DNA from 3 places in the Paenibacillus sp. EB106-06-01-XG199 genome. Region 2 is predicted to be linked to each of the others. Evidence: predicted binding sites of a transcription regulator. Region 2 holds the regulator's gene; each other region holds the start of a gene.

Region 1 (10,900 bases), on a different contig from region 2:
GGTCTGCATGCTGCTGCCCGATCAGTATAACCGGAATTTTGCAGTCCCGGACGGCCTTCAGGTGCCGCTCCGTTACTTGCGCCGCCAGCAGCAGCAGACCGGAAACTTTTTGCCTCGCCATCTCATAAATGAATTCAATTTCCCGCTCCAAGTCCTGATTGGTGTTGGCAATGAGCAGCTGATACTGGCGTCCCCGCAACTCATCGTCTATGCCCATTAAGGTCTGTGAGACTGCATAGGAGTCGAGGCGCGGAACAATTGTGCCGATAATGCTGGTCCGCTTTGCCTTCAGGCTTTGGGCGAATGTGTTGGGCACATACTGGTTCTGTTTGATGATGCGTTCGATTTTCTCTCTCGTCGCATCGCTGACAGAACCACCGTTCAAATATCTTGAGACCGTACTTTTAGCCACACCCGCCGCCCGGGCGATATCAATGATAGTTTTCATTCTCAGGGCTCCTAGCTGAATTTTTCTTTCATATCCCTCTATTTTACCACATGGATACCAGTCAGCTTAATAGAACAAATCCCAGCCTAAGCCCCATTCAAAAAAAGTGCCTGCCCCTAATGCATACCGGGACAGGCACCTTCAACTTCATCATACATTTACAAGCAGATTTCTTAAACTTATTTCAAACTCTTCCAGACCCAATTCTCCACTTCCGGCAGGTCAATGCCCTCTTCACGGATATACTCATAATGCTTCTTAACCATAGCATCCATCTCATCCGCGATGGCAGTGTGTTTGTCAGCTGCAGGCAAGCTCAGAACAGCTTCCTTCGTCAGATCGAAACGGTCCATCTGATTCAGTACACGCATATCGAACGGAGTCGTGATGTCGCCGTTCTCACGGTAGCCATGCACATGCAGGTTATGATTGTGGCGGTCGAAGAACAAGTCTTTAATCAGGCCTTCATAACCGTGGAAAGCGAAGATGACCGGTTTATCCTTTGTGAAAAATTGATCAAACTCATCGTCGGATAAACCACGCGGATCAAGTTTCTGGCTTCTCAGCTTAAGCAGATCGACCACGTTGATATAACGGATTTTCAGCTCAGGCAATTTCTCATGCAGGATAGAGATGGCAGCCAAAGCTTCAATCGTAGGTTCGGTACCTGCAGAAGCGAATACAACATCAGGCTCTCCGCCTTCGTCCGTGCTGGCCCAGTCAATGATCTTGAGTCCTTTATCAACCAATTCCTGCGCCTCTTGAGCCGAGAACCACTGTGGACGCGGATGTTTGGACGACACAATCAGGTTGATCTTTTGACGGTCGTTCAGGATGGTGTCAAATACAGCCAGCAGGGAGTTGGCATCAGCCGGCAAATATTCCCGGATGAATTCCGGTTTTTTGTCAGCCAGATGACCCAGCAAACCCGGATCCTGGTGCGTATAACCATTATGGTCCTGCTGGAACACAGTTGAAGTTGCGACAACATTGAGTGAAGGGATATCAGCGCGCCAGCCTTGATCGGTTGCTTTACGCAGCCATTTGAAGTGCTGGGTAATCATCGAGTCCACAACACGCAGGAAAGCTTCATAACTTGCAAAGAAGCCATGTCGTCCGGTTAGTACATAACCTTCCAGCAGTCCTTCCGCCTGATGCTCCGATAATTGGGAATCAATCACACGGCCATACGAGGCGAGGAATTCGTCATTAGGTTCATTAATTTGATCCAGCCATTGGCGTTTGGTCACTTCAAACACAGGTCCCAGACGGTTGGACATCGTTTCATCCGGTCCAAAAATCCGGAAGTTGCGGTTATCTTCATTGAGCAGGACAACCTCTTTCAGGTATTTTCCGAGAACGGCCATATCCTGGGCTACTACTTTACCTGGAACGGAGTTATCAAGCACATAATCGCGGAAATCCGGCAGGCGCAAATCTTTGATAAGGTTGCCAGCGTTGGTAACAGGATTCATCCCCATACGTCTGTCGCCTGTCGGCAGGATTTCGGCAAGCTCTGCGTTCAAGCGGCCGTTCTCATCAAATAATTCTTCCGGTCTGTAGCTGTTCATCCATTCAAGCAAAGCTGGAGCATGCTTCATATTTTTCTGGTCAACCGGAATTGGCACCTGATGGGCACGGAACGAACCGGTATTCGGCACACCGTCCCATGCTGCCGGTCCAGTCCAGCCTTTAGGGGAACGGAAGACGAGCATCGGCCATACCGGGCGGGTAAGGTCGTTATTTTCACGCGCATTTTTTTGAATGGCTGCAATTCTTTCGACGATGGTATCGAGTACCTTCGCCATTTCCGGATGCATATGTTCAGGGTCTTCGCCTTCAACAAAAAACGGCTCCCAGCCCATGCCTGTAAAGTAAGCGGTGATTTCTTCCTTCGATTGACGGGACAGAATCGTCGGGTTGCTGATTTTAAATCCGTTCAAGTGCAGAATCGGCAAAACAGCGCCATCTGTGACAGGGTTGATGAAGCGGTTGGAGAACCATGATGCGGCCAGTGGTCCGGTTTCAGCCTCACCATCTCCCACAACAACAGCAGAAATCAAATCCGGGTTATCCAGAATAGCGCCAGCGCCGTGGGATAAAGAATAACCCAGCTCGCCGCCTTCATGGATAGATCCAGGAGTTTCTGGTGCAGCATGGGAAGCAACGCCGCCAGGGAACGAGAATTGTTTGAACAGTTTTTTGAGACCCGGGATATCCTGCGTAATTTCCGGATAAATCTCAGTATAGCTTCCGTCCAGATAGGAATTCGAAACCATGACCTGACCGCCATGACCCGGACCTTCAACATAGAACATGTTCAAATCATATTTAGTAATTACACGATTCAAATGGGCATAAATAAAGTTCTGGCCCGGAATAGTACCCCAGTGTCCGATAGGTTTAATCTTAATGTCAGCATCTTTTAAAGGTTCTCTTAACAACGGATTGTCTTTCAAATACAGCTGACCTACCGAAATGTAGTTGGTTGCACGCCAATATGCGTCAAGCTTTTCCAGATACGTTTTAGACGAATAATCGACTTTCATGGTTGATAATCCCATTTCATCCACTCCTATATATATATATTGTTGCTTATTGCCATTCTTTTTCTCTACAAATACATCATACCTCTGCTCAAAATAAATACAACCTTTTTGACAAGTGATACGGTCCAATTTTGTGAAAATTTGAACATAGTATGAAAAACTCAGGAAAAAGGCTGTCAGAACACGGTTATATTGAAATTTATGTAAATACGTTACATCCACAAAAAAGTAAAGGATACAAAAAAATAAGACCGGGAAAATTCCCGGTCTTATTTTGCTCCTTAATGAACAGAAACAAACGTATTAAATTTCAAATATTGATAATGAAACCGCATATGGGAAAATTCAAAGGGAGTACCATTGTCCAAAAAGAAAATCCCCTCCATAATGCCAACAGGTTCATTTTCTTTCAAGTGCAGCAGCTCCTGATCCGTGGACAAGGACGGCTCGGCAAAAATAGATAAAAATGATTTGGTTACGGCCAGGTTCCGCGAGTCTTCCAGATAATTAAAAATGGAGCCCTCGATAATCGTCTGGTTTAAATCCTGGACGATTTTTATCGGGATATACCCCGTCTCTATCATAAAGGGATCATCATCGAACAGGCGCAAGCGGACGATTTTGTATACAAAATCATGGGGCCCCAGGAACAAATCCCGCTGCAATTCTTTGGTTGGCGGAATGACTTCGAAATTCAATACTTTGACTTTAGGTTTCTTGCCATGCATCTGGAAATTGTCGGTGACACCCAGATTGGAACCTTCGTAATTGAAGATGGATTCGTTTTTTATGTATAAGGGGTTAATAAACGTGCCTGAACCTCGTTTTTTGAAAATGATTCCGACGCTTTCCATTTTGGTTAATGCGCGCTTGATGGAGCTGCGGCTAACCTGATACGTTTCGCTAAGACTGCGTTCATCGGGTAATCGCATATCCGCAAACTGTCCAGCAAAGATTTTCATTTTAAGGTCATCAATTATTTGCTTGTAGACAAATTGTGTCATGGAGTACTCCCTCTCAGGTCTTCTGTAACAATTGATATGTATTCAAACAACCTCTTCTGTACTAACGAAAGGGTATGGATTAAAAATCAATATTAACTATATCATAATAATGAGATGGTTTATACTTTTCTCCACCCGATTTCTGCTAAATGAGGAAGTTTTATTTCAAAGAAAAACCTGATGATCTGCCGAAATATAAGAATGTGGCTATTTTTCCGGAGAGGGGGAGTTTATTATGCATATTGAAATCGTCAAAAGTCTGATCAGCCAAGTAACTGAAGAAGTCTTCTCAGAGAACAAGGATGCTATTGAGAAGGATGGAATTCAGAAAGAAAGCGTTGAATTGGCCGTTCAGTTATCCGCCTTAACAACAATAAAGATCCTTGAAAAACTTGAACTTATTGATAAAAACTAAACGTCTGTCTATCTATATTACATACACACTGACTTAGACAAGAACGCAAGCAACCCGCAGCAAGGGAATAATCCTTACTGCGGGTTGTTTTATTGACTTATTTCACGCGGCGGACCTTTTTACTTACCATTAAAACCGCTCTTTACAAACGGGCCTTATTCACGCCGGGCGGCTGTATCTCCCTCTTCATCAAGCTGCCTTAGCTCCGCTATCTGATGCAAGTGATTCAGCATCTGCTGAAAATGATCAGCTTTTTTCTGAATCGTAAGGACAAGCATCTCAAACTGTTCGGAATCCTGTCCTGATTTCTCTATGACATGCAGCAGATCGGCATTGATGCGTTCCACATTTTCAAGGCTGCTGTCCTGGGAAACCTGTATTTTCTCCAGATGCTGGAATACCTCTTCCTCCGCTTCGACGATCTCGTTCATATAAACGGTCGATTGGCCGATCCGCTCGTTCGTCTCTGCCATGGCCCGTGTTCCATCACTGGACTTGTTGTGCAGCTGTTCTATCACGCCTGTCATCCCCGACAGCGAACCCATAATTTCTTCCACATGGCTGCGGGTCCGGTCGGCAAGATTGCGGATTTCTGAAGAAACGACCGCGAACCCCCGTCCATGCTCACCAGCCCTTGCCGCCTCGATGGCTGCGTTCAGGGACAGCAGATTGGTCTGCTCAGCGATTTCCGTAATAATGCCTGCCAGCTGCCCAATACTCTGAAAATGCTGGTTTAGCTCTTGATTTAAAGACACAAACTGGGTGAATATCGCCGAGGCTTTTTGCATTTCAGCAGATATCTGTACGTTGGCTTCCTTCGCATATTCAATTTTGTTTGAGGAAAACGCGAGACTGCCATACATTTCATTGATAAGCCTTTCAGTTTGCTCGCTGTTGGCTTTCAAATGCTCCAGCAGCCGCTGAGTTCCGCCGATCTGGCTGATCATCTCTCCGCTTCCCGCGCGCAGAGCTGCAAAATCCTCTACCATCCGTCCCTCTTCCTGGAGGATGAACCCGGTTTCGCGGCTGATCTGCTCCGCCAAGGAATAGGCATGAATGCCATAGGATAATGGCTTGGAGACGGGATTCAAATCATTACAGGTGCTTGATTGGCCGGGCATACTGTCCTTTTCTGTCTGGATGACGCTGCCATGAGTTTCTATATCCGCGTCACGGCTGCTTTTCCCCCATGAAGCACGCAGCTTGTTGATCCATTGCATAGTGAGTCCCCCTTAGCCGACCAGCAGTAATACCATTGTCTGGTTGGCATGCTTTGTGTAATATTGCTCCCCGTAGCTGATGAAGCCGGCGGTGTTCCCGCAGAACCCGATCATCTTGTCGTCAAATCCTGCCCACAAGCCATCCCGGAGGAACAGCCTGTCGCGCAGCGTACAATTGATGTTGAGTACAAAAGCAGGCTTAAACGGAATCTCACGCAGCGTCTGCTCCAGCACCACAAGCGGGTCAGCCGCGCTAAGCACCTCCAGATAAGTGCTCGGCATCAATTGGCTGTAGAAGGTAATAGACTTGTCCGGATTGATGACCATCGGAGATGCAATAATCAGATCGTCTTCGTATCTTTTGCCCAGCGGGTTGCTCAGGAAATGTCCGGCTAACAGGTCTTCCTTCACATCCAGCACACGCGCATATTCTTCCGCCGCCGGGCGGCCGTTAAACGAATATACCGTTCGTCGAAACACATCCGCTTCTGTTACCAGCAGTTTCATTCCGGTCGGAACGTATATGTTTTCTTTGATCAATGCGGTACGGGCGGTCAAGTTGAAAAAGATTCCCAGGTTGCGCACCCGGCGGCTTCCGATAAAAAGATAGGTCTCTCCGCTCTCATCATCCGCTGCGCTTCCGCCAAGCACCTTGAACTCTTGATCGATAAAATAAAGCGAGGAGAGAATCGTCTCCTCCATTGCAGCCCTTCCGTCGCACAGCAGCAGCAGAAACGCATCCACATTGTCTTTTACTTTATGGTACGAGGCCTTGAGGTTATCGCCGCTGAGCACGGGCGGGTGCAGAATCTCCACAATATCGGCGATATCCGCATCGTATTCAAACCCCGAAACCACGCCGTTCCGGTAACCCTTCGGGGTATATTCACCTTTGGTCGAACATAACACGGCATTTGCAGGTGCGTGCGGGGACAGTTCCCTGACTGCACCAGCGGAGGCGAACAGCACGAGACCACGGCTGCTTGGCTTTTCCCCCAGATAACGTTTGACTTCGTCCAATGTGTCAAAAGATAAAGCTTTCATTATGTATAACAACCTTCTTTCGCGGGAAGCTTCCCTTGTAAACTGTTATTGAAAAATTTAGCTTTTATTTTCAATTCTCTAATGGTAAAACAAGAATGGGGATTGTTGTCTGTGAGCAATGTCGCAGGCAGCTTGAAGAATCACAATTCCAAGGCTGAAAAGGCATACGCCTATAGGTCAGTTGAGCGCATGCCCGAAAGCCTGTATGATGAACGTACAGTTACCCGAAAGGACAGGAAAGAAGGTGCATGATGACTTATTCACAGCGTTCAACCCACAGCGCAGCCTCATCTGACTTCACGTATCTGGAGTACCAGATTGGCATTGCCGGGGAAGAATTGAAGCAAGCTGAACATGCCAGAAAAGCTTGTGAGGCAGATTTGAACCGGTTAAGAACCTCTCCTGCGTATGACCCGGCGGCTGATGCCTCCGAGGAGGAGAAGCTGCTGGAGCAGGCAGCCAGACAACAAGCCTTAGCCGAAGCTATCCGCACAAGTCTCGCCGGACTTGAGGATGAGCTTGCGAAGCTTGAGGATGAATGAATATCTGATCAGCCAAGTGGAAACGGATAATTTATAGCGTGAAGCATGTAAAACTTATATTTACAAAAAGCCGCCGAACCTCTCAGGGTTCGGCGGCTTTGCCGCATGCGGGTCATCGCGTAGTACGCTATTAGGTCAGTTTCACCAGACTGTAATTTTTCTTGCCCTTGCGGATGATGATGAATCTTCCGCCGATAGCGTGATCAGCTGTAATCTCCACTTCAAGCTCACTCACACGCTCACCGTTAATGGAGATTGCTCCTTTGGTGATATCCTCACGCGCCTGGCGTTTGGACGGCTCAACCCCTAAGTCCACCAGCCAATCCACGATATTTTTTGATTCAGCGGCTGCAGTATAGGTCGGCATTTCCTTGAAGCCTTCCTCAATTTCGTCTGCGGTCAGGGAGCGGATATCCCCGCTGAACAGGGCAGCGGTGATGCGTTTTGCCTGCTCCAGCAGCTCTTCGCCATGAACAAACCGTGTCATCTCTTCGGCCAGTGCTTTCTGAGCTTCCCGTTTATGCGGTTCGGTTTGTACTTTTTCGGCAAGTGCTTCGATTTCCGTCTTACTCAGGAACGTGAAGTATTTGAGGTATTTCACCACATCGCGGTCATCGGTGTTGGCCCAGAACTGGTAGAACTCATACGGCGTCGTTTTCTTAGGATCAAGCCACACGGCACCCCCGGCGGTTTTGCCGAATTTGGTGCCATCCGATTTGAGCATCAGCGGGATGGTAAGACCAAACACCTTGGCTTCGCTGCCTTCTTTTTTACGGATAAGATCCAGTCCGCTCGTGATATTGCCCCATTGGTCAGAGCCGCCGATCTGCAGCTGCACATCCTCATGCTGGTACAGATGCAGGTAATCAATCGACTGCAGAATCTGGTAGGAGAATTCGGTGAACGAAATCCCGCTGTCGAGCCGGCTGGAAACGACATCTTTGGCCAGCATCGTATTGATGCTGAAGTTTTTGCCGTAGTCCCGCAGGAACTCGATCACGTTAATGTTCTTTGTCCAGTCATAGTTGTTGACCATACGCACCTGGTTATCACCGTCAGTAACAAACAATCGCTTCATTTGAGCAGTCAGCGCTGCAACATTCTCCTGCACCTGCTCCATCGTCTGCAGCGAACGCTCACTCTGGCGGCCGCTTGGATCGCCGATTGTGCCGGTTGCCCCGCCGATGAGAATTACCGGACGGTGTCCGGCGAGCTGGAAACGCTTCAGCATCATAAAGGGAATCAAATGGCCGATATGCATGCTGTCGCCTGTAGGGTCCACGCCGCAATAGAGCGAAATCGCCTTCGTATTCGTTAGTTCCCGCAACCCTTCCGCATCCGTCTGCTGATTAATCGCATCGCGCCATTCCAGTTCATCAATAATGTTCAACATGATACAGCCCCTTTTGTGTAATTATTCGTATTCTTTGGATTTACGTTGAAGCAAGCACAGCGGCTGGGTTTCGGAGGATTTGGCCAACAAAAAAATCGCCCCCTTGTCTATGAAGACTCAGGGACGACTATAATTAACCGTGTTACCACCCAAATTGCACGAACACTTAACAGCTGTGTCCGTACCACTTTCAGCGAGTTATCGTTCGCTTCCTTCCGCTTGGCGTTACCCAAGATACTCCGGAGTGTAATTCGCAGTCCATGTGTGTGCCGGGTTCCATCCCCCCCGGCTTTCTGTGACAGGGACAAGGGCTGCTACTGTCTCGTTCAACGTATACCAACTATAAGATTACAGAAAGTATAGCCAATTCCAAATTTGTTGTCAATGCAGCGGCTGTGTGTAAACCTGATCTGCGTCTAATACCTTATTTACAGCACCTATTTGAAACCGGCTGCTCTATTGAGATTGATAATAATTAGCCTATTGTGCCAAACTCTTTACTGCTTCCTTCCGCTCCGCTTCATCCCCAAGCCAGGCTCCCTGCCCGATCAGCAGCTCCTGCAGCCGGTCTACCGGAACATCCCGCGAACTGCCGGACATTGAGCTTGCGAGATACGCCGCTGTGCCCGCCGCCTGGCCCATGGCGAAGCAGTTTGGCATAACGCGCAGCGAGCCCTGCACGATACGGTCAGAGGATACGGCGCGTCCGGCCACCCACAGGTTATTGATGCCTTTGGGCAGCAGCGCCCGATACGGAACACCGTGGGATCTGCCGTTCGGCAAATGCTTGATCTCCATTGCATCCTTGGAGGTGGTCAGATGGATGTCAATAAAGTACGAATTGCGGGCGATGTCGTCGTGGAAAGAAGCCATATTCAAGAAGTCCTCCTGGACCAGAACATAATCTCCAACAATCCGGCGTGTTTCACGAATGCCGATCTGCTCCCCGGAAGCGGCCAAATGCGCGTTCTCGAAACCCGGAACATAATTGCGGAGAAACTCGACCTGCACCTGGATGCCCTTACGGCCCTCAATGGCGCCTCGTGTCAGATCCTCAGCCTTGGTCCCGTCAATGCCGAAAATATGCCCGAAATTCACCCCGACCCGGGTATCGGAAACCCAGGAAAAGCCCGACACTTCCTTTCTTCCAAGAGGAAGGTCACCGGCAGCCTGCGCCTTCTGGACGAGTGCGGAAATCTGCCCCGTATCGCCGCTTTCGCGTAAATATGCTTTGAACCGGGAGCGGTTCACATCACTGAGCAGATAGCACATAGTGCCTGGCTGAAGCTCACCCTGTTCTCCGCCCTTTTGAAACTCTGCACCCGCCAGAGCGGCAATATCCGCATCGCCTGTAGCGTCTATGATATAGCGGCATTTGATATAGGAGCGACCCGTTTTGTTGACAATGACCACTCCATCCACAGTTGCGGAGTCATCGCCCAGAATAGCCTGAGGAACAAAGGTATGATATAACACTTCGGTACCGCTTTCAATTACCGCTTGCTCATAAACCCGTTTCAATACCTCCGCATCGATCGGCACCCAGTCCAGGCGGTCGCCGTACTCAGCGATAAATCCTGGCCTGCAGCTGCGCTTCATGCTCTCCAGCAGCTCCAGCCCAATGCCCCGGACGACCGGTTTTTCGTGGTCCGTATAAGGGCAGAAAGCGGGAACCAGCGCAGCTGTTCCCATTCCGCCCAAATAGCCTCTTTGCTCTACGAGCAGCGTGGAAGCTCCGTTTCTGGCCGCCGCCAAAGCCGCCGCGATCCCTGCTGGCCCGCCCCCCACCACAAGTACATCCACTTCACGGCTTACCTCAATCTGATCGGCTGGCAGAATTATCTTAGTCATTGCAAACCCTCCTATGTTCTATCCTTTCACTAATATTATATAACCCCATAAAGCTTTACTTTACTTTCACTTTAGTTTCATTTTTGCTTTCACATAAACGATTGGCACTATATTCACCACTGCGAAAATCGCAATTGCCGCATATAGCGCCCACCAGCCCGGCAGCAAGCAGCCCAATACCATTGCCGCACCCCCGGCGACATACCATTTTCCAGCGAAGCGCTGAGCCCTGAACCATGCCTGTTCATCTCTCATCGTCTCTTTGGTCCGCAGGCCTGCTAGGGAATTCCGTCTCAGCTTAGGCATCCGGTTGCCGGTAAGCAGCATAATCAGTCCGAGCATCCCTGCAGCAATCCGCACAAGATCCATTCCCGAGAAGGCGATACTGTCTGCTTGCACAAATAATGCCTGAACCGATATTCCCGCAAACAGCA
Region 2 (10,900 bases):
GAATCAACTGTAGAGATGCGGCGCGGATCACCGGAACGAACCTTATTGGCTTCTGTATCCAGTTCGATTCCGAGGAACGTAAGCTGATTCAACACTCTTTCGCGCAACAGGGATGCATTCTCACCCACGCCGGCAGTGAACACGATAACATCCACACCGTTCATAGCTGCTGCGTAAGAACCGATGTATTTGCGCAGACGGTATTCATACATTTCAAAAGCAAGCGTAGAGTTAGGCTCGCCTTTTTCTGCACCATCAATAATATCACGCATGTCACTGCTGATGCCAGAAATAGCCAGCAATCCACTATGTTTGTTGAGCATGGAATTCACTTCGCCTACGGACAGCTCTTCCTTGTTCATCACATAAGGAACGATTGCCGGGTCAAGATCACCGCTGCGTGTTCCCATCATCAGACCTTCCAGTGGTGTCATCCCCATGGAAGTATCAATAGATACTCCGCCTTTAACCGCAGTAACACTGGCACCATTACCGATGTGACAAGTAATAATCTTCAGATCCTCGAGCGGACGGTCAAGATATTCCGCTGCAGCTTTGCTGACAAAATCATGCGAGGTGCCGTGTGCTCCGTAGCGGCGGACTTTGTATTTGTTGTAGAGCACTCTTGGGATAGCGTACATATAAGCCTTCTCAGGCATCGTTTGGTGGAAGGCTGTATCAAACACAACAACCTGCGGAACGCCGGGCATATTCTTTTCTGTAGCCGTAATCCCCATCACAGCAGCCGGGTTATGCAGTGGAGCAAGGTCGAACAATTGACGGATCTTCGACTTGGCATCGCCATCAACCAATGAGGATTCCTTGAAGAATTCTCCCCCGTGAACTACACGGTGGCCTACGGCATTAATTTCTTCGATCGAACTGATTACGCCATGCTCGCTGTCTGTCAGGCAAGCCAGAACCTTGCGGATGGCGGTATTGTGTTCCAGAATTTCACTGACTTCAGTGACTTCCGGTTTGCCTGTTGGCTTATGGTTCAGAATGGAAGAATCCATCCCGATGCGTTCTACCAGCCCTTTGGCCAATACAGATTCATCTGTCATATTATACAACTGATATTTCAAAGAAGAACTTCCTGAGTTAATTACTAATACGTTCATACACGGTCACCATCCTTGTCATACTTGAAGAAGCCTTCGCCCGATTTCATGCCCAGTTGTCCCGCACGCACCATCTTCTTAAGAATAGTCGATGGACGGTATTTCAGTTCCCCATACTCACGGAACATGTTATCCAGTGCGGCAAGAATCGAATCCAGACCGAAACGGTCAGCCATTTCAAGCGGTCCATACTGGAACTGATAACCGATGCGCATTGCGTCGTCAATATCCTCTGGGGAAGCGACACCTTCCTGCAGAACATGCATAGCTTCGTTAATGAACAAGCAAATAAGGCGCGAACTAACAAATCCTGGGGATTCATAAATCATTACGCCTTTTTTCTCAACGACCTCGTCAACAAAAGCTTTGGTGTCTTCGAAGGTACTGTCAGATGTCTTCAGTCCACGTACAATCTCCACAAGATCCACCTTACCTACCGGATGTATGAAATGCATGCCGATTACGCGTTCCGGGTACATTGTAGAGCTGGCAAGCTCCGTCAAGCTGAGCGTTGACGTGTTGCTGGCAAGAATAATGTGGCTCGGGCACACTTGGTCGAGCTGATTAAATACTTTTTGCTTAGCTTCCAGGTCTTCCGTAATTGTTTCGATGACCATATCACACGAGCTGAGCTCGGCGAAATGTGTCACTTTTTGGATGCGGCTAAGAATCAGTTTCTTTTCTGCTTGGGTAATCGCCCATTTCTCCAATTGTTTATCAAGACTTGTCTCGATCATTTCGTAGGAGTATTCCAGTCTTTCCGTGTTTTTCTCCACCAGCATAACATCAAGACCCTTGGCTGCCAGCATTTCAGCAATCCCTTGTCCCATTGTGCCACCGCCGATGACACCTATTTTTTTAAAATTCATAAAAAAGTCTCCATCCTTTCAGGTATCTATACTTTTGTATTGTACCTTTTCTGTCGTAAAAAATATGTAGCCCGACATATAATAATATCTTAGCATGTCTGAAAAGTAAAAAAAAATAACCGGCATAAAGAATTATGCCGGTAAAAGGACACTGTCACGAAATTGACAACGAAATTGCTCTCCGGAGAGGACTTCTTCCTTCATTAAAATGTCAAGAGAGTAATCAAATACATTTCTTTGCTTCTCCAGCAGGTCCCGGGTACGAACCATGAGCTCATCCAGAATCTTGCTATTTTCCTTCATCAGCTCTTCTGTAGTTACCATTTCCAGGTTGGCGATCCCAAGTGACGTGAGTCCCGACTTCATCATGGTCTCGACAATATTCAGCGCCTGATCGAAATCGCCGCGTGAACCTGTGCTGCGGCCCCCATAATACATCTCCTCGGAAGCTGCTCCGCCAAGCGCGATCATAATCTGATTCTCCAGATAATCCTTGGTATACAAATACTGCTCGGTTTGCGGGTTATGACGAACATAACCAAGTGCTTGTCCACGCGGAGTCAAGGTAACCTGGCTGACGCTGCCCGGACGCAGCAGCTCCGCCATAATAGCATGTCCAAGCTCATGGATGGCCACCCGCTGTTTCTCTTCATGATTGGTTTCGCGGTCAGTCTTCTCGCCCATCATCACCTTGTCAATCGCCATCGCCAGATGGCGCTGCTCGACTTCGGTCAGATTCTCGCGCATCATATAAATCGCCGCTTCGTTCATGACGCTCTCCAGCTGTGCACCGGAGAATCCGTAGGCTTCCTCGGCGATCTTGTCTAAATTCACCTCAGCATGCAGCGGCTTATTCTTGGCATGCAGATCGAGGATTGATTTGCGGCCCTTCTTGTCAGGCATATCCACCTGGATATGACGGTCAAAGCGGCCGGGACGCAGCAGCGCTGAATCCAGCATTTCCTTGCGGTTTGTTGCCGCAACAAGCAGAATGCGCGGTGTATCATTGTTATAGATCCCGTCCATCTCGGTCAGCAGCTGATTAAGCGTCTGATCGTATTCACGCTGCTGGCCACCTTCACGTTTGCCGCCGATAACATCAATTTCATCAATAAAGATAATGGCGCTTTGCTTATTCTCTTTCACTGCACGGGTCCGGGCATCCTTGAACAAGTCACGGACACGTCCGGCACCGACACCGACGTACATTTCCACGAATTCACTGCCTGAAGCGGCAACGAACACGGAATTGGTATAATGAGCCGCAGCCTTGGCCATCAGCGTTTTACCAGTTCCCGGAGGGCCTGTAAGCAAGATCCCTTTAAGCGGACGAATCCCGAACTTGCTGATTTCTTCGTGCCGGATCAGGAAATCAAGCGCTTCCCGCAACTCCTGCTTCGCGTTATCCTGACCGCCGATTTCTTCAAACGTAAGCTTGGAAGGGCCATTCTTCTTGCGTTTCTTGTCCCCGCCCGCATTCACCGTCAACCCGCCGCGCAAATGGGCGATCACCAGGAGTGCACAAACCATACCGGCTGCTATGATGACAGGAATAATGTTAATGCCCACAAAAGCCATAAATATCAGCAGGACCGGAACAAATCCGGCTATAATCTCTTTCCACCACTTAGGCATTGTTCCACACTCCCATCGTTGCCGCTGCACGCGGTAAAATGATGAACTTGCTCTCTTCACCGTTGCTCAGGCTCACATAGACGTTGTTGTCATCAATTTCAGTTGTTGCAGTCACATTCTTGTATTCCTGAAATTGCTCTTTCAATCCATCTAGTTTAGCAGGTATAAGTGTATACTTTTTGCTTTCCATCGCTTCTGCTACTGAGAACATCGCTTTATCCCAATATTCGTCCAGCAGTTTACTGGAATGCTGATCAACGTCCAGCTTGAGCGACCGTCCATTAATGGCTGACTTGCCTTCAGTGTTCACGTATTGCACCAGCTCGCGCAATTTCGTGCCAGGTTTCAAATCCAGTTTCAAGGTTACCTCATTGCGGTTAATAGTAATATGTGAATGATTAACACCTTCATAAGCCGATACTATCTTATCAAGCGGCTCATGGACCGCAAATTGACGATAAGCATAAAAGCTGCCAAAGAGCAGTGTAGCAGACAACAGAGACGTTAGCAGTACAGGCACAAGACGCAGTTTCAAGAAACGTCCTCCTCTCAAGTTGACCAAACTTAAATATATGATTTGCAATAAATAGCGTGTCTAGCGCCCATCCGAGACTGACATGCTCTTAAGCATGTCTTAATACAAGTAGAAGTATATCACAGGTGTATATACGATTTCGCACGAAAGTGTGAATATATTTAAAATTTTTGATACTAATTTCTGGGCATTCCCTTCAATCCTTGCTCCTTTATCGGCAAAAAGGACCTGAATGATTAATCCATTCAGGCCCTTTTCTATTCTGCTAATATATTAATTTCTCCTGACTTCGATATTGCTATTTGTATATACTTCGTTATGTACTCAGTATCATCAATATATACCCACAGCATCCATAAACCCGGCGGCAAATGAAAGGACTGGCAAGGCTATTTCAAAGGAAAGGATAATAAAGCCAAGAGCCACCAGCTTCCTCCTTTTGTTCTTTCTCCCATATTTCACTGCTCCCAATCCAACTGCAAGAGAAACTACGTACACCGCTAACGTTAAATAATCCACGACCTTCCCCCATCATCAACTAATTTTATCTACTGCTTGTTACAATTTTCTCACCTTTCAAAAGTTCAGACAGTTTGTAATATCTTGCACCCATGGCGTTCTTCTTCATAGCCCCCCTGAATTCTCTGCGTTATGTAATTCTTGATTCTGGCAGCCAGCTCATGCTGAACCCAGGCGTTTTTTGCGGTTCTCTGGAACAGGACAACGTAATATCGCGCCTTATTTTATGTACTCCTGCCTCAAGCATTTCTGAGTTCACCTGAACAAAATCATAATCTTCTTTGAAAGCCGGTGGGTCTACGGGGTTCCGGCGGTTTAACTCTTTAGCAGCAACCGGATCAAATTGGGATACCTTGAAATAAGGTAGGATATAAATTTCACAAAATGTCAGAGTAAAAAAACTGCCTATCGCTCCTACAGTTCCAAAATTCCCCTCTGCTGCTTTTGCCTCGGTTGTGCTTTAGTTCAACTTATTAGCAATATTATGCAAAAAAGCGGACAAGCACTGGTCCGCTTTGTCCGCTTTTCATTTGTTATTGCAAGCCTGCCTCTACTTGCTCGGCAAAGTATATCCATCCCCGATTGCTGTACCATCCGCAAAACGAAAGAACTTGTAATAATAACGTCCCTCCTGCTTGTAAAAAAGCTGCCAGGCGTACTCTCCATTATATACTCCCGGAAGCAGCCGTTTAATATCGACGCCGGGTAGCTGGGAGGCTATAATGGAGCGGATTTGCTTCTCCGAGGTTCCTTTGGCCAGCTCTTCCGCATAAACTCCGTTATCACCGCCGGCCGGCTTACCGTCTACGGTGAAACGTACCCACACCATCAGATCCGTACCGGCTTTATTTTTCCCTGTCAGCACCCAGTACACTGAATTTTCGTCCCATACCGATTTCTGCGCCTTGGATATCTCAGTAAGTCCCGCCCGGGTCTTGGCAACTTCTTTGGCCGCGCTGCGTTCATTCCATTGGTCCTTCATGATATAGGCATAAAATTGGCTTAGACCGAACAAAATGAGCAGAAACAGAGCGATCCCCAGCAGAAGCCATTTTTTCCTTTTCCTCAAAATGCAGCTTCCTTTCCTTAATATATGAAACGTTATAATGTCAACTACGGCGGCAGTCGAATTAACGCTTCAGCAGCCCTTCAAAAGTTTCTTGCGCCTTCCGGCGGATTTCTTCCTCGTCCAGTGTCAGGCACTGACCATGCTTCACAATCTGCTTGCCGTTCACCCAGACATGCTCGACATCCTTGGCGCTGGCCGAATACACGGCGTGGGAGAGCAAGTCGCTATGCGGCAGTAAATGGGGCTGGTCGATATCAATCGCAATAAAATCAGCCTTCATCCCTGCTGCAAGGCGGCCCACCTGGTTCAGGAAGATTGATTCCGCCCCGTACTGCGTGGCCATCAGCAGCGCTTCCGGTGCGGGAACTGCGGTAGGATCCCCGCTGACGCCCTTATGGATCAGTGCTGCAAGCCGCATTTCCTCGAACATATCGAGATTATTGTTGCTTGCCGCCCCGTCCGTACCCAGCGAAACTTTGACTCCGGCTCTCAGCAGCTCAGGCACCCGCGCAACCCCGCTGGCCAGCTTCAGGTTGCTGCCCGGGTTATGGGACACCCCCACCTTGTGGCGGGCGAGGATTTCGATCTCCTCATCGTTCAGATGGACACCATGGGCGATTAAGGACGGGCGGGTGAACATTCCCAGCTTCTCCAGGTGCGCTACAGGACGCAGGCCGTAATCAGCGGCATTCTGCTCCACTTCACGCAGCGTTTCCGACATATGCGTATGCATCGGCAGGTCCAGATCATGTGCTGCCTGCACAAACCGCATGAAAAAGTCCGGAGGACAAGTATACGGGGCATGCGGTGAAATCATGGTTGTAATTTTGCCGTCAGCCTTGCCGTGCCAGTTGCGGGCGAACGCAACAGCTTCCGCAAGCTTCTGGTTCTGCACCTCTTCAGGACATAGACCAATAACACCGCGCATCAGCACCGCACGGATGCCGGAATGTTCGACCACCTCGGCCACCCGGTCCATATGATCATACATATCCAAAAAGGTGGTTGTGCCGCCTTTCAGCATCTCCAGAACGGATAAGGAAGTGCCCCAGTAGACATCATCTCCCGTAAACTTCTCCTCCATCGGCCACATTTTCTCCTGCAGCCAGGCTTGAAGGACCATATCATCCCCGTAGCCGCGCAGCAGCGACATCGCAGCATGGCCATGGGTATTGACCAGACCCGGCATGAACAGCAGGCGGCTGCCGTCGAGCGTCACTGTGCCTTGTTCAAAAACGGGTTTCTCTTCCCCTATGTATGTGATCAAATCATTTTCTATAGTCATATAACCGCTCAGGACCGGCTTCTCGCTTCCGGGAACCAGAAAACGTCCGTTTGCAATTATCATCTTATTGCTGCTCATCTGTAATTCCTTCCTTTCCATCATGTAAATAATACGCCAGACTTTGCAGATCAGTCGTAAAGTCGGCAGCATGAATCCGGATGGTTGCAGGTGTCTTCAGAATGACCGGTGCAAAATTCAGGATCGCCTCGATGCCCGATTCTACCAGAATATCAGCCACATTCTGTGCCTCGCTGTCCGGTACAGTGATGATCCCGATCCGGATTCCCTGATCACGGATGGTCTGACTCAGCTCCTCCATTGGCTGAACCGTAAGAGAGTTGATCTTTTGTCCAATCTTGGGAGCGTAAGAATCAAATACAGCGGTGATTTTCATAGTATCCTTCAGATAAGCATTGTAATTGGACAAGGCATGACCGAGGTTACCGGCACCTACCAGGGCCACATTGATTTGTTGATCCAGCTTCAGAATATGACGGATCTTTTCGATGAGATAAGACACGTCATATCCAATGCCTTTTCTGCCGAAATCACCAAAATAGGCCAGATCCTTACGAATCTGCGCCGGATTAAGGTCCAGCTTCTGCCCGAGTTCCTGAGAAGAAACGGTTGAGATTTCACGCTTTTGGAGATCGTTCAGGAAACGCAGGTACACTGGGAGTCTGCGAACGACGGCCTCCGATATTTTATCCGATTTCATGTTTTCTCCTCCTAATTTAGAATTGCACTGACGCGATATCGTATGATAACCACGTGCAGTGCCCGCTCCACGAACGGGACACAGCCTATGGCACAAAGAGATAAAAAAAATTTATATACAATGACAGATTAGGAAACGCCGCCCTCGTCAAGCCATTCCGCAATCCGCGGAACCATCTGATCGGTAAGCATGTGCTCCATCTTCGGACCAGGGAGTGAATACAGGAAGTACTTCCCGTAATAAGCTTCGATGACCCTGGTATCATATACAATAACAATTCCCCGGTCTTGCGCTGTACGAACCAATCGTCCAAAACCCTGCTTGAACCGGATAACTGCTTGTGGAACAGACATTTTCATAAAAGGATTCTTCTTCTGGGCCTGCAGAAGCTCTGCCTTTGCCTCAGCAAGCGGATGATTCGGCGGCTGAAACGGCAGCCTTACAATCGCAAGACAGGTCAGCGCCTCGCCAGGGATGTCGACTCCTTCCCAGAAACTGCTTGTTCCAAGCAATACCGATGCAGAGCTGTCCTGAAAACGCCGGATCAGCTTGCTGCGGCTGCCTCCCTCCACACCCTGGCCCAAAACCGTAATGTCCTGGGAAGCCAAGGCCTCTTTCAGCGGATCATAAACCTGGCGCAGCATTTTGTAGGAGGTGAACAGCACCAGCATCCGCCCCTTGGTCGCCGCCGCCGCTTCAGCCAGCGAATGCACCAGCTTGTCTACAAAACGCGCATCGCCTACGCTGCCCTTAACACTGGGGAAATCGCGCGGGATGACAAGCAGCGCCTGTTCACGGTACTTGAACGGTGAAGGCAGCAGCGCTGTCATGAGACGCCCTTGCTCTGAGGCTTCAGAAAGACCAAGGTTGTCAATCATGAACTGAAAGGACTTGTCGACCGATAACGTGGCCGAGGTCAGCACTATGCTCTTCTTCTTGTCGAAGAACAGATCCTTGAGCTGGCTGCTTACATCGACAGGCACGGCGTAGAGCTGAAGCGACTTGCCCCGGTAGTTGCCGCTCCCTTCCATCCAGTACACGATATTATCGTCACTGAGACCCATAAAGAAGCGGATTTGTTCCCGGATGGATGCCAAATCCTTGAATAAGCCTCCGATATCGGTCACCAGGCTGTCCGAAGACGATTGACTCTCCGTATCGCGCATCTCGCTGAGCATTTTGTCACCCCTGCGGATGATGTCGCTCAGGGCTAAGTGCAGCGTATTCTCCAGCGCCGCCAGCTCTTCCCAATCTTTGGGCTTGCTGCCGGGAAGCAGGCGTGTGACCAGCTGGCCGGCTTCACCTGCCGCTGCATCGCTGCGTTCGGGCAATAGGCCGAACAGCTTGTCGCTCAGTGTATCCCAAGTTTCCTTCACGGTAAGCAGGTCGGGATAGATTTTATCAATTACGCCGCTCCACTCCGAAGCCTGCTCACTGCCCGAGGACTGCAGAGTCTGACGCAGTGCCGGCAGCTGGCCGCTGCGGCTGTCTTTATACAGCCTTGTAAGCGTGTGAGCTACCGTGAAATACTTCATTTGCATGCCCAGATGCTTGCCCGCCACATCCTCCAAATGATGGGCCTCGTCAATGACAAGATGCTCATAAGCCGGAAGCAGCTGGTGCCCGGCTTTGACGTCTGCGAACAGCTTGGAGTGATTGGTAATGACCACATCGGCAATCCCTGCTTCATGTTTGGCCCGGTGGTAGTAGCATTTGCGGAACCACGGACAGGAACGGCCCAGACAGGAATCGGTATCACTGGCTACCGTCTCCCAGAAATCCCCGCCGCGACCGCTCAAATTCAGCTCCTCATCGTCACCCGATTCCGTCTGGGTCAGCCATACGATCATTTGCGCTGCCGTAAGCGCTTCTTCCCGGGGACTTACGAAGTCTTTTTTATTTATTTTATGTTCAAACTTGCGCAGACACAAATAGTGCCCTCTCCCCTTGAATATCGCAGCCTTAAACGGGAAAGGCACAACACTGGTCAGAAGCGGGATATCGCGTTCGCGCAGCTGATCCTGAAGGTTAATGGTATGGGTGCTGACCATAACCTTCTGCCCGGTACGTACGCTCTGATAAATGGCCGGCAGCAGATAACCGAGCGATTTGCCGGTTCCGGTGCCTGCCTCGATCAGCAGATGTTTGTCCTCCTGAAGGGCCGTATTCACTTCGCCAATCATGATCTCCTGGGCTTCCCGGCTTTCATATTGCGGAAGCGTATCCTTAAGCCGTTTGGTCACCTCGGCCATATAATCCTCAAAGGATACATTCTCCACAGGATTGCCAACACCTTCTTCTCTTGGAGGCGCCAGCTCAGTCCAGTCGCCTACAGCCAGTGCAAGCTGACGGTAAAAATTCAGCTCTCCTTCCGGCTGGAAGGTCTCCATCTCGCGCTCCCGCAGCAGGCCGTCAAAATACCAGGCCAAGTCACTGTCTTCATCGGCAAACAGCTCGTTAAGACGCTGAATGGTCAGCAGAGGCAAACTATACAGCTCTTCGAGACATTTAAGCAACACAATCGCTGTAGCTTCTGCGTCACTGTCCGCCTGGTGCGGACGGTCATGAGTGATGCCAAAATGGTTACTTACCGCACCCAGCTGATAGGTCGTTAGTGACGGAAAGCATATTTTAAGGAAATCGATCGTATCCAGAATCCGTCCCTGAAACGGCAAATAGCCGCAGCGGTCTAAAGCATTCTGCAAAAAATGGAAATCAAAAGCAACATTATGTCCAACAAGCACTACATCGTCAAGCAGCGGGACGAGCTCCATCATCATCTCATCCAGCTCTGGCGCATCCTTCACATCTTCATCGGTGATACCGGTCAAGCCCGTAATAAAAGGAGGAATCGGTGTTCCGGGCTTGACGTAAGAACCATACACCCGGGAGATGGACCGGTCTTCTTCTATAATGGCAAGGCCAACCTGGATGATCTCACCCACAGATTGGGTTCCCGTAGTTTCAAAATCAAGCACGGCAAATTTCATTATAAGTTCTATTCCCTTTCACTTGAGACTCTTTATCAGCATAACAGAAGTTACGAAAAAAGGCGATGCACACCGCTTGTTGAAGTGGATGCATCGCTTAAATGAGTGGGCTATGATTACAAAAGCGAAACAAGCTGTTTTCCGAATTGCAGCTTCCCT
Region 3 (10,900 bases), 270 kb from region 2:
AGGTCAACTCGTTCCCGCCGCATTTTTTCCCCCAGGAATGGCATTTCGCCAACCTGAAAGATGCGCTGGATTACATTGACCTGCTGAAATTCCTCAGGAACACGATTTATATTTTTGTCGGGAATATGATTATGACCCTGGTTGTGCTCGGTCTTGCTTCTTTCAGTATCTCGCGGATGAATGTGCCGTTCAAGAGAGTTTTCTATTTCTTCTTCCTGATGACGCTGTTTATTCCGGCGACCAGCTATATGATCCCGAACTTTGTCAATCTTAAGGAACTCGGACTCCTGAACCAGTATGCAGCTTTCTGGCTTCCTGCCGGGGCGAATACGTTTTATTTCCTGCTCCTGAAGAACTTTTTTGACGGGCTCCATCCTGAGATTTTTGAAGCTGCGCGGATTGATGGTGCCTCGGAACCGCGAAGCTTCTTCTCAATCGCCGTACCATTGTCCATTCCAATCTTCGCCACACTGGCGATCTATATCTTCTCGACAGCCTGGAATGACTGGTTCTGGCCATCGCTCGTCATGCATAGTGAGGACAAATATACACTTGCGACATCGATCTATAAATATGTGATCAACGTCAAGGCGCTCAATACTAATATCAAGTTCGCTATTCTTTTTCTAGTCTCGCTGCCGCCAATTTTGGTCTTCCTGATTTTTCAGAGATTCATTATGCGCGGGGTCGCGCTGTCAGCGGTTAAGGGCTGAATCAGAATATGACTTCTTCTATGCAGAGATCGTAAACATGCACACATAAAGAATATAAATACACCTCGTTTGTAAGCGATTTCTCTTTTATGATGATTTTGTTAGCTAAGTATGAATTGAAAAGGGGAGTTTCAATGCGTAAATATTCCAGCGTTTTAGCCTGTCTTCTTGTGACCGGCTCGTTGTTATCCGCCTGCGGCGGCAACAATAACAACAACGGAAATGCACAGGGGAATAAGGGAGGGGAAGCTTCACCGGCAGCTACTACTGATACAGCGGATAAAACTGCTGCTCCAACGGATGCGCCCGTGGATGATATCACTCAGAGAAAAGTAACGATCAAAATTCACTATCCTACGCCGGACTTGACAGAAATGAGGGCACAGGAAGATGACCGGATCAAACGCTTCCAGGCAGAGTATCCGAACGTCGAGATCGTTAAAGACGACTGGCAGTACAACGTAAGTGAAATCGGTGTGAAGATGGCTGCGAATGAAGCGCCGACCTTCTTCAACACTTATGCTACAGAAGCCAAATTCCTGATTGAAAAAGGCTGGGTTGCCGATATTACCGATCTTTGGAACAAATATGAATACAAGGATCAGATCAATCCGGTGCTGCAGAACCAGTTCATTATTGACGGTAAAGTCTATGGGGTAACACAGAAGGGTTATGTTACCACGACAATGATCAATAAAAAAATGCTGGATGACAAAGGTGTAGCGGTGCCTGCAATGGATTGGACCTGGGATGATATGCTAAATACAGCCAAAGGTGCAGCAGATGCCAAAAAAGGAATTTCCGGTATTGCACCTATGGGCAAAGGCAATGAAGCAGGCTGGAACTGGACCAACTTCCTGTTCGAAGCGGGCGGAGAAATTCAAAAAGTTGAAGGCGGCAAGGTTGTTGCAACCTTCAACTCCGATGCAGGTGTGAAAGCGCTGGACTTCTACAAGAAGCTGAGATGGGAAGCAGAAGCCATTCCTCAGGATTGGGCACTTGGCTGGGGTGATGCTGTAGGTGCATTCCAACAAGGACGTACGGCCATGGTAATGGCGGGTTCCGACGGAGTTATTGAGCAAGCGCTGAACCAAGGGGGATTGAAGCCTGCAGATGTGCTGACCTATCCGATGCCTGCTTTTGAAAAAGGCGGCAAGCATACCGGAGTACTTGGCGGAGACTATCTGGTCATCAATCCTAACGCTACAAAAGACGAGCAGGAGATGGCGTTCCGTTACATTACCTTTGATTATTTCTCAGATAAAGGACTTGATGCGCTCGACGCTATTCTGCAGCAGCGTAAAGCGGACGGCAAATACTTCATCCCGCCGCTTCTGGACTACTATGCTGCAGATTCCGAGTTCGGCAAGAAGACAAAGGCGGTATATGACAAGTATTCCGATATCGTGTACCAATATAACCCGGATATTATGGCCCTCTTGGACGGCAAACCGGAAGCACAGTACAATACTCAAGATTATTATGCAACCCTGTCCAATGTGATTCAGGAGCTGTTCTCCAAAAAAGGAACCGACTCCAAAGCACAGCTTGATGCTGCTGCCAAAACTGTGCAGGAGAAATTCTTTGATACTATTAAAGTAGAGTAGGAAGTTTATAAAATGGGAATTTTTATAAATGAAATGTAAAAAGCGGAAGAGGCAGGGGACGTTGTTCCCCTGTCTTTTTGCTGTAAATAGTTCTCCAAAGGTTAGGTGAGGGAGGAGGAAATCAAGGATAAGGCGGGAGGAATGAGATAAAGAAATATAGATGTAATTAGCAATAAATAGCAAAAAAATGCTTTATGAAGCCCTATAACGGGTTCATACGGTTAGAGTCCTTATTTTGCTGTTCGCAGATTGGACAAATATAAACGAATTTTACCATATAAAATGGAAATAATACCTGAATATGATTAAATGAAAGCGCTTTGAAAACAAATCAAAAAAAACTTTATACTTTGTGAAAGATTTCACTTTAAATGTTGGAGAGGATGTGATAAGATAAACGTGTAGAGAAAAACAACTAAAAATTGACAGGAGGACGAGGGAGATGGCAGTTAAAAACGAAGTCGCCGCCCAAGTGAAACAAACCACCGCTGAAGAGTATATTCAGATTTTGGTGGATAAAGCAAAGAAAGCTCAAGAAGCATACATGGCCCTGGATCAAGAGCAAGTTAACACAATCGTTCATGCAATGGCATTGGCTGGGCTCGACAAGCATATGTACCTGGCAAAATTGGCTGTAGAAGAAACAGGACGCGGTGTATACGAAGACAAAATTACGAAGAACATCTTCTCAACTGAATATATCTGGCACGGAATTAAATACGACAAAACAGTAGGCGTCGTTGAAGATAATAAATATGACAGCTTCCAAAAAATTGCCGAGCCGGTCGGAATCGTAATGGGTATCACACCGGTAACCAACCCAACATCCACAACGATGTTTAAAGCACTGATTGCCGCTAAGACACGTAATCCTATTATATTCGGTTTCCATCCATCAGCGCAAGAATGTAGTGCCGCAGCAGCAAAAATTCTTCATGATGCAGCTGTGAAAGCAGGCGCTCCTGAGAACTGTATCCAATGGATTGAGCTTCCGACAATGGACAAAACAAACGCATTGATGAACAATCCGGACGTCGCTCTTATCCTGGCAACAGGCGGATCTGCAATGGTTAAAGCGGCATACAGCTGCGGTAAACCGGCTCTCGGCGTAGGCCCTGGTAACGTACCTGCCTTCATTGAGAAAAGTGCTGATATCGACCAAGCGGTTACCGACCTTATTCTTTCTAAGACTTTCGACAATGGTATGATTTGTGCTTCCGAGCAGGCTGTTATTATTGAAGAAGCGATTTTTGACCAAGTGAAAAAGAAAATGATCGCAAATGGCTGCTACTTTGTAAATAAAGAAGAAGCTGCTAAGCTGACTAACGGCGCAATGAATGTAGAAAAATGTGCGGTTAACCCGGCAATCGTAGGTCAATCCGCTGTGAAGATCGCTGAAATGTGCGGTATCCAGGTTCCTGCCGGAACGAAGATTCTGGTAGCTGAACTCGAAGGCGTAGGCACCAAGTACCCGCTGTCCGCTGAGAAACTTAGCCCGGTTCTGGCTTGCTACAAGGTTAAGAACGCTGACCAAGGGATTGAACGCGCAGCTCAAGTCGTCGAATTCGGCGGTATGGGACACAGCTCGGCGATCCATTCCAACAATGAAGAAGTTATCATGAAGTTCTCGAACCGTCTGCAAACTGGACGTATTCTTGTTAACTCGCCTTCAACACATGGCGCCATCGGCGACATTTACAATACAAATATCGCTTCGTTGACTCTGGGCTGCGGATCTTATGGACGCAACTCGGTATCGCAAAACGTAACTGCCATCAATCTGATCAATGTGAAAAGGGTGAACCGTCGTACCGTGAATATGCAATGGTTTAAGGTGCCTGATAAGATTTATTTCGAAAAGGGATCCACTCAATACCTGGCCAAAATGCCTGATATTACCCGCGTAGCAATTATCACTGACCCTATGATGGTTAAACTGGGTTATGTAGAAAGAGTAGAGCACTACCTGCGTCAACGCCAGACTCCTGTAGCGATCGAAGTGTTCTCGGAAGTTGAACCGGATCCATCGACAACTACCGTGGAAAAAGGTACAGCTATGATGAACAGATTCCAGCCGGACTGCATCATCGCACTTGGCGGCGGTTCCCCAATGGATGCTGCAAAAGGAATGTGGCTGTTCTATGAACACCCGGATGCTGACTTTAACGGTCTGAAACAAAAGTTCATGGATATCCGCAAACGGGTATACAAATTCCCTAAGCTAGGCAACAAAGCGAAATTTGTAGCTATTCCAACAACATCGGGTACAGGTTCGGAAGTAACCTCTTTCGCGGTTATTACTGACAAAACTACTGCAAATAATACTAAATATCCGCTTGCAGACTACGAGCTGACTCCGGACGTAGCGATCATCGACCCTGAGTTTGTATATAGCTTGCCTAAGACTGCTGTTGCCGATACAGGTATGGACGTATTGACACATGCGATTGAAGCCTATGTTTCCGTTATGGCAAGTGACTACTCCGATGGTCTGGCTATCAAAGCTATCCAGCTGGTATTCCAATACCTGGAGAAATCCGCACTTGAAGGCGACAAACTTGCCCGCGAAAAAATGCACAACGCATCGACGCTGGCTGGTATGGCATTTGCCAATGCATTCCTGGGCATCAACCACAGCTTGGCGCACAAATGGGGCGGTCAATACCACACGGCTCATGGACGTACCAATGCCATCCTGATGCCGCACGTTATCCGTTACAATGCCAAGAAACCAACGAAGTTTGCTTCGTTCCCTAAATATTCACACTTTGTAGCTGACGAACGTTATGCTGAAATCGCCCGTATTCTGGGATTGCCTGCACGCACTACCGAAGAAGGCGTAACCAGCCTGATCAATGCAATCCGCGACATGAACAAAAAATTGGGCATTGAAGAGTCGTTCCAACAACTCGGCTTTGATCCTAAGGATTTCGAATCCCGCGTAGACTATCTGGCTGACCGTGCATTTGAAGATCAATGTACTACTGCCAACCCTAAACTGCCGCTGGTTACTGAACTTGCTGATGTATACCGCAACGCATTCTACGGAAAATTCGACAACTAATTGGTGATTGCTTAGCAAAGGATAAGGTTATAGGTTAATATGGAAGGGGATGGCAGTGACAAATATCACCGGAAAGGTGATATTTGTCACAGTCCTTTTTCAGAAAATAAACTAAAATGTTTATATAAAGAACGGTCCCAGTTATGAAGACGCGATTGTGAATTTAATTACAACCATATCTTTGGGATCACGAGACACGGGATTAACCTTCAAGCCCGCGATCTCTACAAATATAATAAATATAAATGGAGGGATTTAGCATGTCGGTGATTGAAAAAGATGTACAAGAAGTGAAGTCGAGTTGGAGAAGTTTTACAAAAGGTAAATGGGCCAGAAAAGTCGACGTTAACGAATTTATTTCCAAAAACATCAAGCCTTATGAAGGAAACGAAGATTTCCTTGTGGGTCCTACCAGCAACACTACTGAACTGTGGAAGATTATCTCCCAGCTGAGCAAGGAAGAAAGAGAAAGAGGCGGCGTATGGGACGTTTCCCTGGATACTGTCTCCACCATCACTTCCCACAAGCCAGGCTACATCGACAAGGACAAGGAACAAATTGTAGGCGTACAGACTGACGCTCCTTTCAAACGTTCTATTCAACCGTTCGGCGGTATTAAGATGATGATCGATGCCACCAAAGCATATGGCTTCGAGCTTCCGAACAACATTGTCGAAATGTTTACGAATATCCGCAAAACGCATAACCAAGGCGTATTTGATGCATATACACCTGACATGAGAGCGGTGCGTAAATCCGGCGTTATTACAGGTCTTCCTGATGCTTACGGCCGCGGACGTATTATCGGTGACTACCGCCGCATTGCCCTGTACGGTATTGACTTCCTGATCAAAGACAAGAAACAACAATTAACGGAGCTTGAAGTTGATTCCATGACTGAAGAAGTAATCCGGTTGCGCGAAGAGCTGTCGGAACAAATCCGCGCTCTGGGTGAGCTGAAAGAAATGGCTGCCGCTCACGGTCTTGATATTTCCAAACCGGCGAACAACTTCAAAGAAGCTACTCAATGGGTATACTTCGGTTATCTGGCAGCAGTAAAAGAACAAAACGGTGCTGCAATGTCCCTGGGACGTGTATCCTCCTTCCTCGACATCTATGCACAGCGCGATTTTGAAGAAGGTACACTTACTGAAGAACAAGCACAAGAAATCGTTGACCATTTCGTAATGAAACTGCGTATTGTGAAATTCCTGCGTACGCCTGACTATAATGAACTGTTCTCCGGTGACCCTACTTGGGTAACGGAATCCATCGGTGGTATGGCTGAAGACGGAACAACACGCGTAACTAAGAACAGCTTCCGCTTCTTGCATACCCTGTACAACCTGGGACCTGCTCCAGAGCCTAACTTGACGGTTCTGTGGTCCGAAAGACTGCCTGAAGGCTTCAAGAAGTATTGTGCCAAGGTTTCCATCGAAACCAGCGCTATCCAATATGAGAATGACGATGTAATGCGTCCATATTGGGGTGAAGATTACGCAATTGCTTGCTGCGTATCCCCAATGCGCATTGGTAAACAAATGCAGTTCTTCGGCGCCCGCGCCAACCTGGCAAAAGCTTTGCTGTACGCGATCAATGGTGGAGTAGACGAGAAATCAGGCGTACAAGTTGGACCTGAATTCCCTGCGATCACTTCCGAATATCTGGATTACAACGAAGTAATGAAACGCTTCAAACCGATGATGGAGTGGCTGGCTAAGACTTATGTCAACACCCTGAACATCATTCACTACATGCATGACAAATATTCCTACGAACGCATCGAAATGGCGCTGCATGACCGTGACATTCTGCGTACGATGGCTTGCGGTATCGCCGGCCTGTCCGTTGCTGCTGACTCCCTGAGCGCAATTAAATTTGCAAAGGTTAAACCGATCCGCAACGAACAAGGCATTGCCATCGACTTTGAAACCGAAGGTGAATTCCCTTGCTACGGCAACAACGACGATGCTGTTGACAACATCGCGGTTGAACTGGTTGAAACCTTCATGTCGATGATCCGCAAACACAAAACTTACCGTGATGCTATGCCGACTCAATCGGTATTAACCATTACATCGAACGTAGTTTACGGTAAGAAGACTGGTACTACTCCTGACGGACGTAAGAAAGGTGAACCGTTCGCTCCAGGTGCTAACCCAATGCACGGACGCGACAAGAAAGGCGCACTGGCTTCCTTGAACTCTGTTGCCAAACTGCCGTATTCCGAGGCACAAGACGGTATTTCCAACACGTTCTCCATCGTTCCTAAGGCGCTGGGTAAAGACGAAGAGTCCCGTAAGTCCAACCTGGTATTCATGATGGACGGATACTTCCACAACAACGCTCAGCATTTGAACGTTAACGTGTTTAACCGTGAACAACTGATCGATGCTATGGATCATCCGGAGAACTATCCTCAATTGACCATTCGTGTATCCGGCTATGCTGTTAACTTCATCAAGCTGACCCGTGAACAACAGTTGGATGTTATCAACCGTACATTCCACGGTACAATGTAATTAAATTAACTGTGTAATACAGTTCTTGTATAAGATGTAATAGGAGTGAGGTGATACCGCCCTTGATTCAGGGGGCGGTAAAATCTTGCTAAAAATTAATTAAAATTTTAAGTTCTTTTCGAAAGGAAGTCATCATATGGCTAATGGACATATACATTCCTTAGAAACGTTCGGGACCGTAGACGGGCCTGGTATCCGTTTTGTTCTATTTATGCAGGGCTGCTTATTGAAATGCCAGTATTGTCATAACCCGGATACCTGGGGTCTTAATGAAGGCAGAGAAATGAGCATCGAGGAAGTGCTGGCGGAAATCGAACCTTATCTGAATTATTATAAGTCTTCAGGTGGCGGGCTTACCGTATCTGGCGGCGAACCAACGCTGCAGGCGCATTTTGTCAAACAACTGTTCACTGAAGTGAAACAGCGCTGGAATCTGCACACCACACTGGATACAAATGGCTATAATGATGGTTCGAAGATCAGCGATTTGCTCGATGTTACTGATCTTGTGCTGCTTGATCTCAAGCATATCGATGATGAAGCGCATATTAAGCTGACCGGTAAGTCGAATGATCGTACATTGAAGCTGGCCCGCTGGTTGTCAGATCATAACCGTAAAATGTGGATCCGCCACGTGTACGTTCCTGGCATTCATAATAAGGAAGAGGATTTGCTAAATCTCGGCCGATTCATTGGAACGCTTAATGGGGTAGAGAAGTTTGAAATCCTGCCTTATCACCAAATGGGGATTTATAAATGGCAAGAACTTGGCCGTCCCTATGAGCTAGAAGGGGTACCCTCACCGACCGATGAAGAAGTGCAGCGCGCTTACCGGCTGATTGAAGAAGGACGCAACGAGACAGCACTTGTAAAGTGATGATACCTATTATAGGAAGCCGAAGCCGTATCTTGCAGTAGCTTATGTACTGCGGAAACGGCTTTTTTGCTTTTCAATTTTACAGAAGGCATGTTATGTTCCAGCAGATTAAGGGAATATTTTGCAGGGAGAATGATTTTGTGTAGAGGTTTAATGACGCAAGGTCTATTTTCTATGGAATTATTTTTCAACATATGTAACTATAAATAACGTGGTATGTGAATGATTAGAGGTGTATTCGCTTACATTAGAGTATTTTATCCCTATAGTAGATGAATCTTAACCTTACGATTACACACACTGTTTTTTATAATAAGAGTTGTAAGGGAAATTAATAAATAGGGAGGGTCACCCGTAATGAGAAAAAGTATGACTATGCTGTTGTCCCTGGTTTTTGTCTCTTCTGCTTTGCTGGCTGGTTGTGGAGGCAACAATAATAAGTCAAGCAACAATGGAGAAACTGCAGCACCAAGCAATTCAGCTGCTGCAACCAATGCTGCTGCCACTGATGAGCCTGCCAGCGCTGAGCCTTTCGAAATGACGATCCGTCATACACAGGTTGGTGCCGATAAGCAGAAACGTCTTGCTATTCTGGAGGATGTGGTAGGCAAGGTTCAGAGTGAAGTGCCGGGCCTGACATTCAAACTGGATGGTGTAGATTCTGATGTGAACCGCAAAGAGAAGCTGCGCGGTGAAATGGCCGCCGGCAATCCTCCGGCAGTGTTCGATCTCTTTGGGAGCCCTGACTCCAAAATATACGCCAAAGAAGGAAAATTGCTTGACCTGACCCCGATTCTCGAAGAATTGGGCATTAAAGATAAATTCTCGAATCTTGATCCATTCACTTATGAAGGGAAAATTTACGGATTGCCAATCGGCGGTTCCGGTGAAGGTTTCTTCTATAATAAAGAATATTATGGCAGCAAGGGCTGGGAAGCTCCGAAGACCTTTGCAGAGCTTGAGCAGCAACTGGCCGATATTAAGGCTGATGGCAAAGTACCACTGGCTGGCGCATCCAAGGCTGGCTGGGTGCCACTGATGCTGGCCAACCACCTCTGGTCACGTTATGCCGGACCGGATGTAACGGCTAAATTCGCGACTGGTGAAGCCAAATGGAGCGATGCTAATGTAGTGAAAGGTTTTGCGAAATACAAGGAATGGGTAGATAAAGGCTACTTCAAAAAAGGCGAGCTTGGTTTCGAATATGCTGAGTATACCACCCAGTTCACTAGTGGCGAAGCCATTCTGCTCTATGATGGGACTTGGAAATCCTCTGTATTCAAAGCAGGACAATCCGGTGAAGGTCTGATCGGCAAGGTTGGATTCTTCAATATCCCGGCGGTTGACGGCGGGGTAGGCGACCAAACGGCACTGATGCGCGATGTGAACAACGGTTACGGGTTCTCGGCTTCAGCGGCAGATGACGAGCGTCAGCTGGCTGCAGTGAAATCTTTTATCAAGAATATGTACAATGAAGAAATGCAGCTTCGCGGTCTGGTAGAGGACGGAGTGCTGCCGGCCATGAAGATTGATCAGAAAATCCTGAACGAGAATATTACCGATGATCTGATGAGTGAAATCGTAGCGGTACTGAATAATTCCCAGTCTTCATTCCCTGCCTTTGACTCTCTGGTTCAAGCGGATGTCACCACCGAGATCAGCAACATTCAAATTCAGAAGCTGATCGGCGGACAGACAACACCTGAAAAAATGGGCGAGGCGCTGCAAAAAGTTCAAGAAGAAGCTAACGCAGCAGTGGAATAGGAACGGTAAATTCTATGTACCCTGGTGCTTGCTCCAGGGTGCATTTTTAAAATCTGCCCTAATCGCTCCCAGATAGTATAAGCAATCGGAGGTAGTCATGAATAAATCACTCAGAAATCCATTGGTCTTTATCCTGTTTGTTATTCCTGCACTTGTATTGTTCTTCATGTTCTTTATATATCCGATCTTCAGCTCACTTTATTACAGCTTCACCAGTTGGAACGGAGTATCGGATACGGTTAAATTCACCGGCCTCACTAACTTCAAAAAAGCGCTTGGAGATGAACGCTTCTGGGTTTCGGTGAAGAATAACGGCTGGTTTATCCTGTTCTCCGTGTGCGTGCAGGTTCCCC

Evidence for each region. Region 2 encodes Rex, which represses fermentation and respiration genes when NADH is low (regulators of the CRP and FNR family bind a similar motif). Its sites were predicted from a motif close to TTGTGAAATATTTCACAA; they were not measured.
Region 1: the regulator Rex is predicted to act here: its motif matches at 3,129-3,146, upstream of AC3WT9_RS16420 (phosphoketolase family protein).
Region 3: the regulator Rex is predicted to act here: its motif matches at 2,671-2,688, upstream of adhE (bifunctional acetaldehyde-CoA/alcohol dehydrogenase).

The regions. Positions count from the first base shown of each region.
Region 1 covers NZ_JBYTDQ010000004.1:290,371-301,270, forward strand. Annotated here, with positions in the region: gene AC3WT9_RS16415 (LacI family DNA-binding transcriptional regulator) at 1-448, opposite strand, end outside; gene AC3WT9_RS16420 (phosphoketolase family protein) at 628-3,012, opposite strand; gene AC3WT9_RS16425 (GntR family transcriptional regulator) at 3,279-4,001, opposite strand; gene AC3WT9_RS16430 (hypothetical protein) at 4,237-4,416, shown strand; gene AC3WT9_RS16435 (methyl-accepting chemotaxis protein) at 4,572-5,636, opposite strand; gene AC3WT9_RS16440 (FIST signal transduction protein) at 5,649-6,680, opposite strand; gene AC3WT9_RS16445 (hypothetical protein) at 6,929-7,222, shown strand; gene tyrS (tyrosine--tRNA ligase) at 7,353-8,612, opposite strand; gene AC3WT9_RS16455 (FAD-dependent oxidoreductase) at 9,096-10,466, opposite strand; gene AC3WT9_RS16460 (SdpI family protein) at 10,533-10,900, opposite strand, start outside.
Region 2 covers NZ_JBYTDQ010000003.1:25,005-35,904, forward strand. Annotated here, with positions in the region: gene AC3WT9_RS10875 (acetate/propionate family kinase) at 1-1,121, opposite strand, end outside; gene AC3WT9_RS10880 (3-hydroxyacyl-CoA dehydrogenase family protein) at 1,118-1,990, opposite strand; gene AC3WT9_RS10885 (AAA family ATPase) at 2,123-3,625, opposite strand; gene AC3WT9_RS10890 (hypothetical protein) at 3,618-4,160, opposite strand; gene AC3WT9_RS10895 (hypothetical protein) at 4,494-4,679, opposite strand; gene AC3WT9_RS10900 (cell wall elongation regulator TseB-like domain-containing protein) at 5,230-5,748, opposite strand; gene AC3WT9_RS10905 (amidohydrolase) at 5,810-7,111, opposite strand; gene AC3WT9_RS10910 (redox-sensing transcriptional repressor Rex) at 7,098-7,790, opposite strand; gene dinG (ATP-dependent DNA helicase DinG) at 7,880-10,741, opposite strand; gene AC3WT9_RS10920 (tetratricopeptide repeat protein) at 10,858-10,900, opposite strand, start outside.
Region 3 covers NZ_JBYTDQ010000003.1:298,546-309,445, reverse strand. Annotated here, with positions in the region: gene AC3WT9_RS12230 (carbohydrate ABC transporter permease) at 1-713, shown strand, start outside; gene AC3WT9_RS12225 (ABC transporter substrate-binding protein) at 848-2,320, shown strand; gene adhE (bifunctional acetaldehyde-CoA/alcohol dehydrogenase) at 2,763-5,384, shown strand; gene pflB (formate C-acetyltransferase) at 5,645-7,906, shown strand; gene pflA (pyruvate formate-lyase-activating protein) at 8,043-8,783, shown strand; gene AC3WT9_RS12205 (extracellular solute-binding protein) at 9,141-10,547, shown strand; gene AC3WT9_RS12200 (carbohydrate ABC transporter permease) at 10,645-10,900, shown strand, end outside.